DNA from 3 places in the Mycobacterium sp. BMJ-28 genome. Region 3 is predicted to be linked to each of the others. Evidence: predicted binding sites of a transcription regulator. Region 3 holds the regulator's gene; each other region holds the start of a gene.
The links. The regulator LexA, encoded in region 3, represses DNA repair genes until DNA is damaged. The targets are predictions, from matches to a motif close to CGAACANNTGTTCG.

Region 1 (4,980 bases), 2.5 Mb from region 3:
ACCAGCACCGAACCCGGCCGGGCGGCGCCGGTGATCCGGCTGGCCAGGTTGACCGGGCTGCCGAACCAGTCGCCGGTGCGGTTCACCGCCATGCCGGTGGTCACCCCGGCCCGCAGCCGCAGGAAGTCGTCTCCTGCCTCGGTGGCCTCGATCAGGGCCAGCATGGCCGCCAAAAGCGGCGCGGGCTCCGGGCTGACCAGCATCACCGCGTCACCGATCGACTTGACGAAACGCACCGGCGGGGCCACCACCTCGTGGGCCAGCTGGACCAGGCGATGCGCCAGGTCCTCCAGTTCTTCCGGTGGCACCGCCTCGCCGAGGCGGGTGAAGCCGACCAGATCGGCGAAGCCGACCGCGACCGACCGGGCACCGGGCAGCGGCAGGCCCTGGGCCCGTTCCCCGGCGGTGACGGCCTCGGTCTCCATGGTGTGACGCAACTGCAGGCGCAGCATGTCGTGCAGCATCGGGCCGAACAGCGGCTCCACCTGCATGAGCATGGCTTCGGAGCCCTTGGCGATATCGAGTTCGCTCGCGCCGGCCGACATCATCGCCAGCAACGCGGTGTACCGCATGGCCTCGGCGGCCTTGCTCAGGCCGTCGGCGATCACCCGGACCACCTCCACGATCCGGTCCTCGTCGAAGCCGATATCGGTGAACTTGCGGATATAAGAAGCGATTTCGCCGTCCACTTTGGGGTGGACCCGGGCATCGGGATCCTCGGACACCGGCAATCCGACGGCCCGCTGAATCCGCCCGAGCAGCGCGAGGTCGATACCGGCCGACTCACTGATCTCGCGGGCCGACACCAGCGTTCCATCGTCTCCGAGCACCCGGCGCGAGGCCAGCAGCAGTGGCGCGTACGAATCACGGATCTGCTCGGCGGTGATCCCGCGCTCCAGCAACCAGGGGATCAGTTCGGCACGTTCGGCACGCGCATCGCCCTCGAGCCCGTCGAGCAGTTCGGCGAAGTCTGGAGAGTCCACGAGGTCAACGTAGCGGTATGCGATCGTCATTGTGAGATCGTGGCCGGAATGACCGACCTGCTGCACGGGCTGCCTCCACTGGCCGCTCCCGATGCCCGCGTGCTGATCTGCGGCAACATGCCCAGCGTCATGTCACTGGCCGTGGGTGAGTACTACGGCAATCCGCGCAACGCGTTCTGGCGGATCACCGGCGCGGTGTTCGGGTTTGCCGCCGATGCGCCCTACCCCGACCGGGTGCAGGCGCTGCTCGGTCACGGCGTCGCGGTCTGGGATGTGCTGCGGTGTTGCGTGCGCGAGGGCAGCCTGGACTCCGCGGTGCGGCGGGATACCATGGTGCCCAACGATTTTGCCGGATTCTTCGCCGACCACCCGGGCATCGAGCGGGTGGTGTTCAACGGCGCGGCCGCCGAGGCGAACTTCCGCCACCTGGTGGGTGACGCGGCAGTCCCGGCCGTCCGACTGCCGTCGACCAGTCCCGCCCAGACCATGCGGTTCGCCGACAAACTTGCGGCCTGGCAGTCGGCCCTGGCCGACTAGGATCGCGCCATGGAAGCTTCGGTGACCGTACACATGAACGCGCCGGCCGATCAGGTGTGGAACCTGATCGCGGATATCCGCAACACCCCGAAGTACTCGCCGGAGGTATTCGACTCCGAGTGGCTCGACGGCGCGACCGGCCCGGCGCTCGGCGCCAAGTTCCGCGGTCACGTCAAGCGCAACGAGATCGGACCGGTGTATTGGACGACATGCCGCGTCACCGCGTGCGAGGCCGGACGCGAGTTCGGCTTCGAGGTGCTGGCCGGCGACAAGCCGGTGAACAACTGGCACTACGCCCTTTCGCCTTCGGCCGGCGGCACCGATGTCACCGAGTCCTTCCGGATGACCCCCGGGTTACTCGACACCGTGTTCGGCCTCTTCGGCGGCCAGTTGCGGACCCGGCGCAACATCCGGGACATGACCACCACCCTCAACCGAATCAAGGCCGAGGTCGAGGCGGGCTGATCACGCGGCGGTGCCCGGCGGCGCATCCGGCCTGGCCGTCCTGCCGGGGTACTTGTCACCCACGATGGTTTCCGGGTGGTGGTAGATGTTGGTGCGGGCTTGGCCGGTGTCCAGTGCCAGGGGTGGGATCCATTCGACCCTGCCGTCCTTGTTGATGACGGTGGTCCAGGCGTCTTCTTTGACGAGGCGGTTGTGCGGTCCACACGCGAGTACGAGTTCGTCGATATTGGTCTGGCCGTTTTGGGCGAAGCCGCGTTTGGCGTGATGGACCTGGCAGCCGTAGGCCGGCACTCGGCACCCCGGGTAGGTGCAGCCCCGGTCCCGGTAGGTGAGTACCAGCCGCTGATCGGCGGTGGCACAGCGTTTGGTGCGCCCGAAATACAACGGCCGCCCGGACACCTCGTCGAACACCGCCAGGCACAGCAGTGAATGCGACGCCAGCCGGATCGCGTCGCGCATCGGCACTCGCGACCCGGCCGCGGTGATGGCTTGTCCGGTGCCGGCCTCGAACTCTGCAGCGATGGCACCCAGGACCACGGTGACCGGCAACCCGTTGTGTTGACCCAACCCGCCGGACATCAACGCATCGCGGGCGATGGTGACCAGAGCGTCGTGTTGACGTTGCCCCCGGGTGCGGGTGTCGACCTCGATCACCTCGGCTGACGGAGTTCCGGTGGTGCAGGGGGTGTCATCTTCGGGATTGCACATCCCCGGTGCGGCCAGCTTGCCGAAGATCGGTTCCAGATAAGCCCGACCCTCCGGAGTGACCGTGCCATGAAAATCGCTCATCCCTTGGTCGTCTTGGGGCTCCAGCACGAACGTGCGGCGGTCTTCGCGGCGCTCGGCGATGTCGTCGTCATTGGGTTCGGGACCGTCCGGGTCGATGACGTCAAGCAGATGCTTGGCCAACCGGCGCAGCGTGTCCGGGTCATACACCGCCGCGTACGAGGCCAGCAGCGCCTCGGCATCGGCACGGGCCGGCTCATCCACGTACGGCGGCAGTTTCTTCATGGTTCTGGTGATGATCCGGACGTGCTCGCTCGTCAGTTCACCGCGGGCTTGGGCGGCCGAGGTGGCCGGATACACCGGCGCCAACGCCTGTCCGGTCACCGTGCGGCGCGGGGCCAGCAGTTCCCCCTCGGCCAGCCGGCGCCCGGCCTCCTTGTTCGACAGGCGTAACCGGATACCCAACGCATCGGCCCAGCTGCGCGCCCCCAGCTCACCGGGGCCGGACTGTGTTTTCACCGCCGCCATCACCCGGTGCTGAACCGCAGGCACCCGCCGGTACACCTGCTCCAGCGCGGACTGGACCTCCAACAGCTCGGTAACCGAGGCGTTGTCAAAGATGGTGTCGGACAGTCTGTCCAGCACCACCATCAGATCGACCACAACCTCCACGCCTCGAACATTAGTACGAGTCACCGACAAGTTCGGACGTTATCCACAGTCACCGATTTGTCCACAGATTCACGCGCACAACAGGATTCGACGTTGCATCGGCCACCAGACGTTGCTAAACCCGCTAACCCAGCCGGTCCACGATGTCCTTGGCTTCCTTCAAGCTCAGCCCGGTCTCCGAACGGAGCACCTTGATTGCCTCGATCTTCTTTCCCTGCAGGGCAAGATCGCGGACCACCGCACTCGCCCAGGTGTCGTTGGCGTCCCCGATCGGTCGCGGCGGCACGGCCCTGCCCACCGCCCGCTCCAGTGCCGCCACCCGGCGTTCGAGTTCCTCGACCCGCCGTTGTAGATCACCCTCGCTTGCGCTACCGAAAAGTCCCATGGGACTCAGTGTGCCCGGGCGGCCGCCGGTGCGCCCAGGGCCGGGCCGCCTCGATCTGCGCGCCCAGTGACAACAGCGTCGCCTCGCCGGACGGCCGGCCCATCAGCTGGATCGACGTCGGCACACCGTCGCGGTCCAGCCCCCACGGCACCACCGCCGCGGGCTGCCCCGTGACATTGCACATCGCCTGGAACGGCACCCGGCCGGCCACCAGCGCCAGCGTCGAGACCGCACCGCGCCGTTGGTAGGCGCCGATCTTGGACGGCCCGGTGGCCGCGCCGGGCGTGAGGACGACGTCGACGTCATCGAAGATGGACAGCACCCGCGCGGCGATGGCCGGTTCGGCGGCCAGGATCGCGGCCATCCGGCGCGGCGGGATCAGACCGCCGATCCGCGCGAAAGCCCTTGTCCGGGAGTCCAGCCGGTCCGGGTGCGGCAACGCGCGGACATCCTCGTACACACCGCGGAAGTACCGCGGCAACGCATGCCGGTACGCCACGCCGGCCGGATAGTCCGGGTCGCGCTCGAGGACGTCATGACCCATTTCGCGCAGCAACGCCACGGCTTCACGCACGGCAGCCTTCTGCGCGGCCCCGACCCGTGCGATCACTCCCGGCGGCGTCTTGAGGCTGACGGCGATCCGCAGCCGACCCGGGGGCCGAGCCGCCGCGGCCACGAAATCGCCGCCGGGTGCGGTGACGTCGAGGAACAGCGCGGCATCCGCCACCGTGCGCGCGATGGGTCCGTTCGCCACCAGGCCACACCAGGAGTGCTCGGGCGCCGCCGCAGGCACCCGGCCGCGCTGTGGTTTGATCCCGAACAGTCCACACCACGTGGACGGCACCCGAATCGAGCCCATCCCATCGGATCCCAGTGCCAGCGAGGCCAACCCCGCGGCCATCGCCGCGCCGCTGCCCCCACTGCTGCCGCCCGGCGCGAAGTCCCGGTTCCACGGATTGCGGGTCGCGCCGAAGGTGAGCGTCTCGGTGAACGGCCAGATCATCATCTCCGGTACCGACGTCTTGCCCAGCAGTACCGCACCCGCCGCCCGCAGCCGCCGCACCACCTCCGCGTCGGCGGTCGCCGCGGGCCCGTGCGCGCTGCTGCCGTAGGTGGTCACCTCACCCGCGATATCGGTGTCGTCCTTGATGGCGATCGGCACGCCGAGCAGCGGCAGCCGCTCCCCCGCGTCCAACCGGGCCTGGGCGGCCA
Region 2 (4,980 bases), 870 kb from region 3:
ACCGCCGAGCTGCGCCGCAAGCTGCAAGAGGCCAAGCAGCAGGGCGACTCCGAAGAGTTGATCGGCCAGTTCGGCATCGGGTTCTACTCGACGTTCATGGTGGCCGACTCCGTCGTGCTGCTGACCCGCAAGGCCGGCGAAAGGTCCGCCACCCGTTGGGAATCCAGCGGCGACGGCACCTACACCATCGGGACCGTCGATGACGCCCCGCAGGGCACGTCCGTCACCTTGCACCTCAAGCCCGAGGACACCGAGAACGAACTGCACGACTACACCGCGCCGTGGAAGATCAGGCAGCTGGTCAAGAAGTACTCCGACTTCATCTCCTGGCCGATCCGGATGGAGGTCGAGAAGACCGTCCCAGCCGACGAGTCGGCCGACGGGGAGACCGCGGAGCCCACCGTCACCTTCGAAACCGAGACACTCAATTCGCGTACCGCGCTGTGGGCGAAGTCCAAGAGCGAGGTCTCCGACGAGGAGTACAAGGAGTTCTACCGGCATATCGCGCACGCGTGGGATGAGCCACTCGATGTCATCGCGATGAAGGCCGAAGGCACCTTCGAGTACCAGGCGTTGTTGTTCATCCCGTCGCAAGCGCCGTTCGACCTGTTCAACCGCGACGGGCACACCGGGGTGCAGCTGTACGTCAAGCGCGTCTTCATCATGGCCGACTGCGACGAGCTGGTGCCCGAGTACCTGCGATTCGTCAAGGGTGTCGTCGACGCACAGGACATGTCGCTGAACGTGTCTCGGGAGATCCTCCAGCAGGACCGCCAGATCAAGGTGATCCGGCGCAGCCTCACCAAGAAGGTGCTGTCGGCCATCAAGGACCTCCAGGCCAACCGGCCGGACGATTACGTGACCTTCTGGACGCAGTTCGGCCGCGTGTTCAAGGAGGGCCTGCTCTCCGACCATGACAACCGCGACACCCTGCTGGAGCTGTCGTCTTTTGCGTCGACGGCCAGTGAGACCGACTCGACCACCCTTGCCGACTACGTCGGGCGGATGAAGGACGACCAGGAGCAGATCTTCTACGCGACGGGTGAATCACGCCAATTGCTGGAGCACTCCCCCCATCTGGAGGCTTTCAAGGCCAAGGGCTACGAGGTGCTGCTGCTCACCGACCCGGTCGACGAGGTGTGGGTCGAATCGGTGCCGGAATTCCAGGGCAAGAAGTTGCAGTCGGTCGCCAAGGGTGAAGTCGACCTCGGTTCCGGAGACGACAAGAGCAACGGCGACCGCAGCGACTTCGCCGATCTGCTGGCCTGGCTGCAGGAAACGCTCGACGAGCACGTCAAGGAGGTGCGGCTGTCGACGCGCCTGACCTCGTCGCCGGCATGCCTGATCACCGACACTTTCGGCATCACCCCGCAGCTGGCGCGCATGTACCGTGCGTCCGGGCAGGACGTGCCCGTGGGCAAGCGCATCCTGGAGCTCAATCCCGATCACGCACTCGTCACGGGTCTGCGGGACGCCTTGGCGTCGTCACCGGACGGACTCGGCGAGACTGCCGAGTTGCTCTACGGCGTAGCCCTTCTCGCCGAGGGTGGGTCCCTCGACGATCCGGCGCGCTTCGCCGGCATTCTCGCCGACCGGTTGGCGAAGACCTTCTAGTTGCCCGCTGCGCAGGTGACGGGTCGTCTCTGGCCAGGTCGCGCCGGCGCTGGTTCGCAGAGGCGGGCCCGGCGGCGTGACCTTCCGCCGGACCCACCACGCGGGCGGTTTCTCTGTGTAGTTGTCAAGGTGCACAAAGCGTTTAGGCGGCGGTGGGTAGGTCGGTCATGGTGCGTCGTGCGTGTGAGCGCAGATGTGCCGGTTCTGCTCTGCCCGGATCGTGGGGTGGGATGAACCAGGGGTGGCGGTCGGTGCCCAGGTAGACCTGCCAGCCGCCGTGGTGGATGGCGGTGTGGTGGTGTCGGCACAGCAGGACGCCGTTGTCGATGCTGGTGGCGCCCCCGCTGCTCCAGGGTGTGATGTGGTGGGCGTCGCACCAGGACACCGGCCGCCCGCAGCCGGGGTGTGCGCAGCCACCGTCCCGTACCGCCAACCCCTTCCGGATCACGGGCGTGAACAGCCTTTCGCTGCGTCCCACATCCAGCGGCGCACCCGCGCCATCAACAGTCACCACCCCGATCGTGCTGTCACACAAGATCAGGTCAGCGGTGGTCGCGCTGACCGGCCCGGTGAAACCCAGGCTGTCCACGAGCCCCTTTCCTTCCGCTGGCCGGATGACGGTGACGTGCGGGAGCACCCCTCCGGAGGTCGGGCGCCGCGAGTTCGACAGGTAGGTCCGCACGACGTGGCCGAGGGCGTCCGCGCGACGCCTCCCGACCGGGCGCGGGTCGGGTGAGCCGTCTGGCAGCGGGACGGGCCGGCACAGTGGGTCCAGCGCGGTGAGCAGTTCCTCACCGGTGAGCGCGTCGACATCGAGGGTCGCAGCGACCCGTCCTTCGTCGTTGACCACCACTGTCATCTCGTTGAGGTCAGCGTTCTCGGCCACCGGCACGGCCCCGACCACCGGCGGTTGCGTCGAGGCTTTGTCGATGGCGATCGCGCGGGCCTTCTCGGCCACCTGCGATGGCGTGGTCTGGATCATCAACTTGGTGACGACCTTCGCCCGGTCCTCGTCGGACAGGGCGACCCTGCCTTCGACGTGTTTGACGCCCCTTCCGACCGCGTCGGCGAACTCGATGCCGAGACCACCCAGACGCTGGGACTGGGTGAGGGCCGGCAGGGTGTGCGCCGCCCGCCCCACCCGCGCGGCCCGATGTGCCGCGCCGGGGGCCACACCGCAACTGGTGAGCAGATCAGCCCCCGAACGCAGGTGCTTGCGGGCCGGGATCCCGAGCCGCTCGGCGGCCGCAACGGCCTGTGCGATCACATGATCCAACAGGTTGCGCGCCGTCACCGCGGCGACCACCACCGCCAGCAAGGGCTGCTCATCGAGCACCCGCCGCGGACAGTCCAGCAGATGACACAGTCTGCGGTCGCCGTCGTCCTCGGGTGGTGGCGCCGGAGCGAGGTCATCGATGAGCGCATCGATGACAGCATTGAGATGGGTGGCGTCCATACCAGATACCGAGCCTTTCCCAGAAGTGCACGCGGGCAGACAAGTTCGGGATCATCTAGGCAACATGGCTCAACAGTCTGCGACGGACCGTCGAACCTCTCAGCGACACAGTCGCGGCAAAAGCTCACCGATAGCGGGAGCACCATCTCATTTCAATTCGAACTTATGTTCGATGCTACGCCGCACCGGGGCCCCACGCAAGTGCCGACCCGAAGTCCCGAAACACCTTCCGGCACAAGCCGAGCACACACGTCTCAGCGCCCAGGCAGCGCCCGAAGCTCGGCCAGCACCGCGTCGGTGTCGGCGCCCAGTTCCGGCGCGGGTCCGTGCACCCGGCCGGGTGTGCGGGAGAACCAGGTCGGCACACCCGGGATGCGCATCGTCCCGTGCTCGGTCTCGATGGTCTCGAACAGTCCGACGGCCTTGAGATGTTCGTTGTCGAACAAGGCGTCCGGGGTGTTGACGGCGGCGGCCGGGATCTCCAGTTCGCGGAACAGTTGTAGCCACTCGTCGGTGGTGCGTTCCTTGAGCGTCTGCGCCACCAGTCCGTACACGGTGTCGATCTGTTTGGCGCGCTGCTCGAGCGTGGCGAACTCGATGCTGTTCCAGACCGGCTGCACCCGCTCGATGAACGCATTCCAGTGCTTGTCGTTGTAGATGAGCGCCGCAATCTGACCGTCTTTGGTCTCGTACGGCTTGCGGTTGGGCGCCACCGCGCGGGGATACACGGCCGGGCCGAGCGCGGGGTCGAACATGGCGCCGTTGGCATGTTCGACCAACATGAACGACGCCATGGTCTCGAACATGCTGACCTCCACCTCCTGCCCTTCACCGGTGCGCTCACGGTGGAACAGCGCCATCGTGGTGGCGTACAGGGCCGTCAGGCCCGCCACCTTGTCGGCCATGATGGTGCCGACATAGCTGGCTTCCCCGGTCAATTGTTCTTGTACCGCAGGCAATCCGCATTCGGCCTGAATGGTGTCGTCATAGGCGGGGCGGTCCGCGTCGGGACCGCGCCTGCCGTACCCGTAGCAGTTGGTGTAGACGATGGACGGGTTCAGCGCGACGACGTCCTCATAGGTGAACCCGAGCTTGGCGATCGCCTTGGCCCGCATCGAGTGGATGAACACGTCGGCGGTCTCGATCAACGACCGCAACGCTGCCTTGCCCTCGCTGGTCTGCAGATCGAGCATCACGCCCCGCTTACCGCGGTTCACGTTGATGAAGACACCGCTCAACCCGGAGACGGGGCCCACCGAGATATATCGGGTGTTGTCCCCGGCCGGCGGTTCCACCTTGATGACGTCGGCACCCATATCGGCCATGATCTGGGTGCAGTACGGCCCCATCACCATCGCGGTCAGGTCGATGACCCGTACCCCCTTGAGTGGACCCTGGAATTCAGTCATGGGCGGCGACCCCGAACGAGTAGCGAATGTGATCGGTATGTCCGTCGGGCACCGGCGCGAACACCAGCGGTGCGGTGTCGTCGCGGATCGCGTCGATGTTCGCCGCGATGTCCTCGATGGACCACGACGGCTGGTACACCCCTGGTGTCTCGGCGATGAAGGCCCGCGCCACCCGACCGGCGATCGCCACGAACAGTTCGCCGCTGACCGAACACGATTCGTGCGCCAACCAGCCGACGGCGGGCGCCACCAGATCCGATCCCATCGGCGGGTAGGCCGAGGTGTCCAGTCCCTCAGCCATTCTGGTGACCGCGCCCGGGACGATCGCGTTGCACGTCACGCCTTCGGCGGCACCTTCGAGTGCGACCACATTGGTGAGCCCGATGATCCCGGCCTTGGCTGCGGCATAGTTGGCGACACCGTGGTTGCCGTACAGCCCGCCGATCGAAGAGGTCAGCACGATCCGCCCGTAGCCGGCGGTACACATGAGCGGGAATGCCG
Region 3 (4,980 bases):
CGATATCCCACGAGATGGCACCCGGCTGACGCAAAGTTGACGAAAGCGATACTTTTTCCATGCTTTGCACGAGTTCGGGAGGACTGATGACCAGGCAGCGAACCCGGCTGCGCACCGCCGCCGGGCGTGCGTTGCTGGGGCTGGCAGCGCCGATGGTGGTGGCGGCCTGCGTGATGGCAATGGCGCTGGCCGCACCGGCCCACGCCACCCCCGAGAGCGACGCCGACGCGGCGATCAGCGCGGCATGGGATGGTGCCGGTGGCGACACTGGACCATTGGGGGCCAAGGACGGCGGCGTCTATGCCGCCGGCGCCGGATTCGGGCAGAACTTCGCCGGTGGCAAGATCTTCTTCACTCCCGAGACCGGCGCCCACGTCATGGCGGGCGCGATCCTGGACAAGTACGAGTCCCTGGGCGGTCCAGCGGACAGCGACCTGGGCTTTCCCACGATCGACGAGGGCCCGGGCCGGGCCCCCGACAGCCGCAACACCACGTTCAGCGCCGCGGACAAGCCCGTCATCTTCTGGACCCCGGACAACGGGGCCAGGGTGGTGCGCGGGCCGATCAATGCCGCATGGGACAAGCTCGGCGGCTCCGCCGCGGTGCTCGGGGTGCCGACCGGCGACGAGACATCACGCGGCGAGGTGATCTCCCAGCAGTTCACCGGTGGTGAGGTGTCGTGGGACCGCAAGACCAAAACCTTCACCACGACGCCTCCGGAGCTGGCCGACCAGCTCGCCGGGCTGGCGGTGCCCTCGGACGTCGCCTCGGAGATCGCGGCAGCGCGCCGGGCCGCCGGTGGTGCGCTCGGACCGCTGGGCGCCCAGGCCGGCGGGCAGTACGCCATCGGCACCGATGGAGCAGGCCAGAATTTCGCCGGCGGCAAGATCTTCTACAGCCCGGCCACCGGCGCCAATGTGGTCACCGGCCAGGTTCTCGCCAAGTACGAGAGCGTGGGCGGCCCCACCGGCGATCTCGGCTTCCCGACGGCCAGTGAGACCGACGGCGGGCTGGCCCCGGCCAGCCGCTTCGTGCCCTTCGCGGCCGCGGACAAGCCCGTCATCTTCTGGACCCCGGACTTCGGCGCCGTGATCGTCCGCGGCGCGATGAATGCCGCGTGGGACAAACTCGGCGGTGCCACCGGCGAGCTCGGCGCGCCCAAGGGGGATCAGACCCAGAGCGGCAGCGTCATCACCCAGCAGTTCAACGGCGGCAGCATCTCCTGGGATGAGGACGCCGACAAGTTCACCACCGAGCCGGCGAACCTGCAGTCGCAGCTGGCCGGGCTCGAGGTGCCGGGTGCCGATGCACCGAAGGCTCCCGCCGCAGAGCCCGCCGGTGGCAGTGGCGGCAAGTGGTACACCTGGAGTTGGTGGTGGCTGCTGGGCCTCATCCCGCTGCTGGCGCTGATCGGGCTGATCGCGGTGGCGGTGTTGCGCAACAGGCGTTCCGGCGATGAGCATTTCGATGCCGATCATTACGGTGACGAGGGCTACCAGTCCGAATTTCACGGCGGATACGGCGGCGGCTTCGATGGCCGGGCGGAATCACACGAGCCCGACGACTACGAGCACAGCCCGGCGGCATACGGCCAGGAGCCGGGCGGGTACTCACCGCAGAGTCCGTGGGCCGTGTCGGCGCCCCGGGCTGATGACCGGGACGATGACGATGACGACGCCGATGAAGTCGAGGAGCTGGCCGAACCGGCCGGGCACGATTTCCCGGAGTTCGACGCCGACGCCGACTCGGTGGACACGGCGCCCACCCGGATCCAGTCCGACGAGGCGGAGCACGCCGAGGAAGCCGGCCCCGATGACGATGCCGGACCCGACGCTGCGGCACCCCTCGCGGCGGACCTGCCGTCGATACCCCGGTCCACGTACGAACCGGACTTCCCCAGCGGCCGGCACGCGGCGATCCAGATAGAGGAGCCCGACCCGGCACGCACCTCGATGCGCCTGGCCGGCAGCGACCCGTACCGCGCGCCCGACGGATACGGGGTCAAAGCGGATACCGGTACCGGGCAATACTGGACGCCGGGCACGCCGGGCTATGACCAGGCGCGAGCCGAGATCTGGTTCGTGAGTGAGGAATTCGCGGTGACGAACGGGTTCGTCCGAGCCGACTGAGTGCGGTCGGTCAGATCTTGCGGATGACGGTCACGACCTTGCCCAGCACGACCGCGTCGTTGCCTGGGATCGGGTCGAACACCGGGTTGTGCGGCATCAGCCACACCTGTCCGCGGGTGCGCTTGAACGTCTTGACGGTGGCTTCGCCGTCGATCATCGCCGCGACGATATCGCCGTTGTCGGCAACGTTCTGCTGACGGATGACCACCCAGTCCCCGTCGCAGATCGCGGCGTCGATCATGGATTCGCCCACCACCTTCAGCAGGAACAGCGACCCCTCACCGACGAGCTCGCGGGGCAGCGGGAACACGTCTTCCACGGCCTCCTCGGCCAGGATCGGCCCGCCCGCGGCGATGCGTCCCAGCACCGGCACGAAGGTCGGTTCTGGCAGCGCGTCGGAGCCCGTGACATCGGTGCTCACGACCGGCGTCACCATATCGTCGGAGCCGCGGACATCCACCGCGCGCGGCCGGTTGGGATCGCGCCGCAGGTAGCCCTTCTTCTCCAGCGTGCGTAGCTGATGGGCGACCGATGACGTCGAGGTCAGCCCGACCGCATCGCCGATTTCGCGGATACTCGGCGGATAGCCGCGGGTGGTGACCGACGCGCGGATGACCTCAAGAATGGTGCGCTGCCGCTCGGTGAGTCCCGAACGCGCCTCTGGGGTGCCGATGCTGTCGCTCATGGCGCCGAATCTAGTCGTCCCGCACACATTAATCAAACATGTGTTCGAGGCGTGTCGCGTGGGCCGGACTTGTCGGTGGGTGCGTTTATCGTTTGCAACAGTTCGATCACGTGTTCTATCCATCGAACAGATGATCGACTATCTTCGAACACAAGAGCGAACGATTGGCAGCCTCACCCGGCGAAAGGCAGGACAATGACCATTCTGGACACCCGATTCGGTACCGAGTTCGACAGTGCGTTCGACGCGGCGTTCGAAACCGAGTTCGACACCGGTTCCGGCTCCAGGTCCGTGTCGAGGTCCGGAGCCCGGGCCGCAGGCCGCGCCCAGGTGGCGGTCCGGCGCCCGGCCGCGGCCGAGGTGTGGCCGCTGCCCCGGGATGTGGTGGTCCGCCGCCGCCGCCCGCAGGTCCGCCGGCCCGGCGGCACGCCGATGTCGCATCGCGGTACCGGTGTGCTGATGTCTCGCGCCTCGCACCGCCGTCGTCCCATCACGCCCGTCACCACCGTGGTGCTCGCCCTGATCGCGGCCGCGATCACGGTGTGGCTGGGTCTGGTCGCCCAGGTGGGCGGCGGGGTCGACGAGACCGCGGTGCAGGTGCCCACCCGGCTGTCGGTCGTGCAGGTCGAAGCGGGGGAGACGCTGGCGCACGTGGCAGAGCGGGTGGCGCCCGACGCCCCGGTCAATTCGGTGATGGACCGCATCAAGGAACTCAACAAGCTCGAGTCCAGCGCAGTGCTGGCCGGTCAAACGCTCATCGCCCCGATCGGCTGATCGGTGAGCGGCCACGGACGGCTTCGGTTGGTGCAGGTACGCTCGGAGACGTTCGAAGTGGTCGACATGCGGCGCGGCGAAGGAGCGGTGATGCACTGTCCTTTCTGCCGCCATCCCGATTCGCGTGTGGTGGACTCCCGTGAGACGGACGAAGGCCAGGCCATCAGGCGCCGCCGATCATGCCCGGAATGCGGTCGCCGGTTCACCACCGTGGAGACGGCCGTGCTGGCCGTCGTGAAGCGCAGCGGGGTCACCGAGCCGTTCAGTCGCGAGAAGGTCATCAAAGGTGTCCGCCGGGCCTGTCAGGGCCGTGCGGTCGACGACGACGCGCTCAACCTGTTGGCGCAGCAGGTCGAAGACGCCGTGCGCGCCGCGGGCTCACCCGAGATACCCAGCCATGAAGTCGGGCTGGCCATCCTGGGGCCGCTGCGCGAACTCGACGAGGTCGCCTATCTCCGATTCGCATCCGTGTACCGGTCGTTCAGTTCGGCCGAGGATTTCGAGCGCGAGATCGAGGCACTGCGCGCCCATCGCGTGACCAGTACCGGCTGAACCTCAGTCCAGCCGCGTGTTGCCGTCACGGGCTACGCGTCCGGCCACTTTCACCCAGCCCTGCGCATCCCACCAGGTGCGGATCTGCGAGCCCCTGCCCTGTGTGATGTGTAGATTCCGGCTCAGATATTCGGTCATCCGCACCGCCGCCGCGCCGGTTGCCTCGTCCTCGGTGATCCCGAGGTGTGGCGCGAACATCCGGGATCGCAGCTCCCCGGCCTCGGCATCGCTCCATGCCCACACGTAATGCCCGGAGTCGCCGGTGTAGTCGGTCGGGTCGGCGTCGAGCACGTCGGTCACCGAATCGAGGTCATAGATCGCGAATTGTGGTGCCCACTCGGCGCGCGCGCTGATCGCGGTGAGGCTCACGTCGTCGGCCGGGTACTCGACCTGCACCACGCCGGCGGGTACCTGCAGCGTCCGCACCGGGATGCCGCGTTCACGCAGCCACCATGCCGCACCCACGGTCGGATGCCCCGCGAACGGCATCTCGGTGGTGGGGGTGAAGATATGGGCGCTCGCGGTGCTCGCTCCCGGTTCCGGAACGTCCACGAAAATCGTTTCGCTGTAGCCCAATTCGGCGGCCACCCGGAGCCTGTCGGCTGGTGCGACGGTCGCGGCGTCAACCACGCCGAGCGGATTACCGAATTCGCCTTCGGTATTGGTGAACACTCGCAGCACGCTCACATCGACGGCCATGGTGTCGATGGTAAACGTGGCCGACGGGGTGAGCCGACGTCAGGTGGCGCTTCGTTCGTCGCCGCCGATTGCATCGAGCACCGCGACCCTGGTGTCCAGCGAGCCGCTGATCGCCTTCTCGCTGATGCCCGCGCGCAGCAG

Region 1: the regulator LexA is predicted to act here: its motif matches at 3,388-3,401, upstream of ACXPWS_RS07275 (HNH endonuclease signature motif containing protein).
Region 2: the regulator LexA is predicted to act here: its motif matches at 3,229-3,242, upstream of ACXPWS_RS23870 (HNH endonuclease signature motif containing protein).

Annotation. Positions count from the first base shown of each region.
Region 1 covers NZ_CM136783.1:1,461,610-1,466,589, reverse strand. Annotated here, with positions in the region: gene ACXPWS_RS07290 (adenylate cyclase regulatory domain-containing protein) at 1-1,013, opposite strand, end outside; gene ACXPWS_RS07285 (DNA-deoxyinosine glycosylase) at 1,032-1,520, shown strand; gene ACXPWS_RS07280 (SRPBCC family protein) at 1,530-1,985, shown strand; gene ACXPWS_RS07275 (HNH endonuclease signature motif containing protein) at 1,986-3,383, opposite strand; gene ACXPWS_RS07270 (ribosomal protein L7/L12) at 3,508-3,768, opposite strand; gene ACXPWS_RS07265 (amidase) at 3,752-4,980, opposite strand, start outside.
Region 2 covers NZ_CM136783.1:4,800,781-4,805,760, forward strand. Annotated here, with positions in the region: gene htpG (molecular chaperone HtpG) at 1-1,614, shown strand, start outside; gene ACXPWS_RS23870 (HNH endonuclease signature motif containing protein) at 1,757-3,070, opposite strand; gene ACXPWS_RS23875 (CaiB/BaiF CoA transferase family protein) at 3,325-4,479, opposite strand; gene ACXPWS_RS23880 (SDR family NAD(P)-dependent oxidoreductase) at 4,472-4,980, opposite strand, start outside.
Region 3 covers NZ_CM136783.1:3,930,227-3,935,206, reverse strand. Annotated here, with positions in the region: gene ACXPWS_RS19520 (LGFP repeat-containing protein) at 87-2,129, shown strand; gene lexA (transcriptional repressor LexA) at 2,140-2,814, opposite strand; gene ACXPWS_RS19510 (LysM peptidoglycan-binding domain-containing protein) at 3,010-3,588, shown strand; gene nrdR (transcriptional regulator NrdR) at 3,679-4,140, shown strand; gene ACXPWS_RS19500 (PhzF family phenazine biosynthesis protein) at 4,144-4,839, opposite strand; gene ACXPWS_RS19495 (alpha/beta fold hydrolase) at 4,879-4,980, opposite strand, start outside.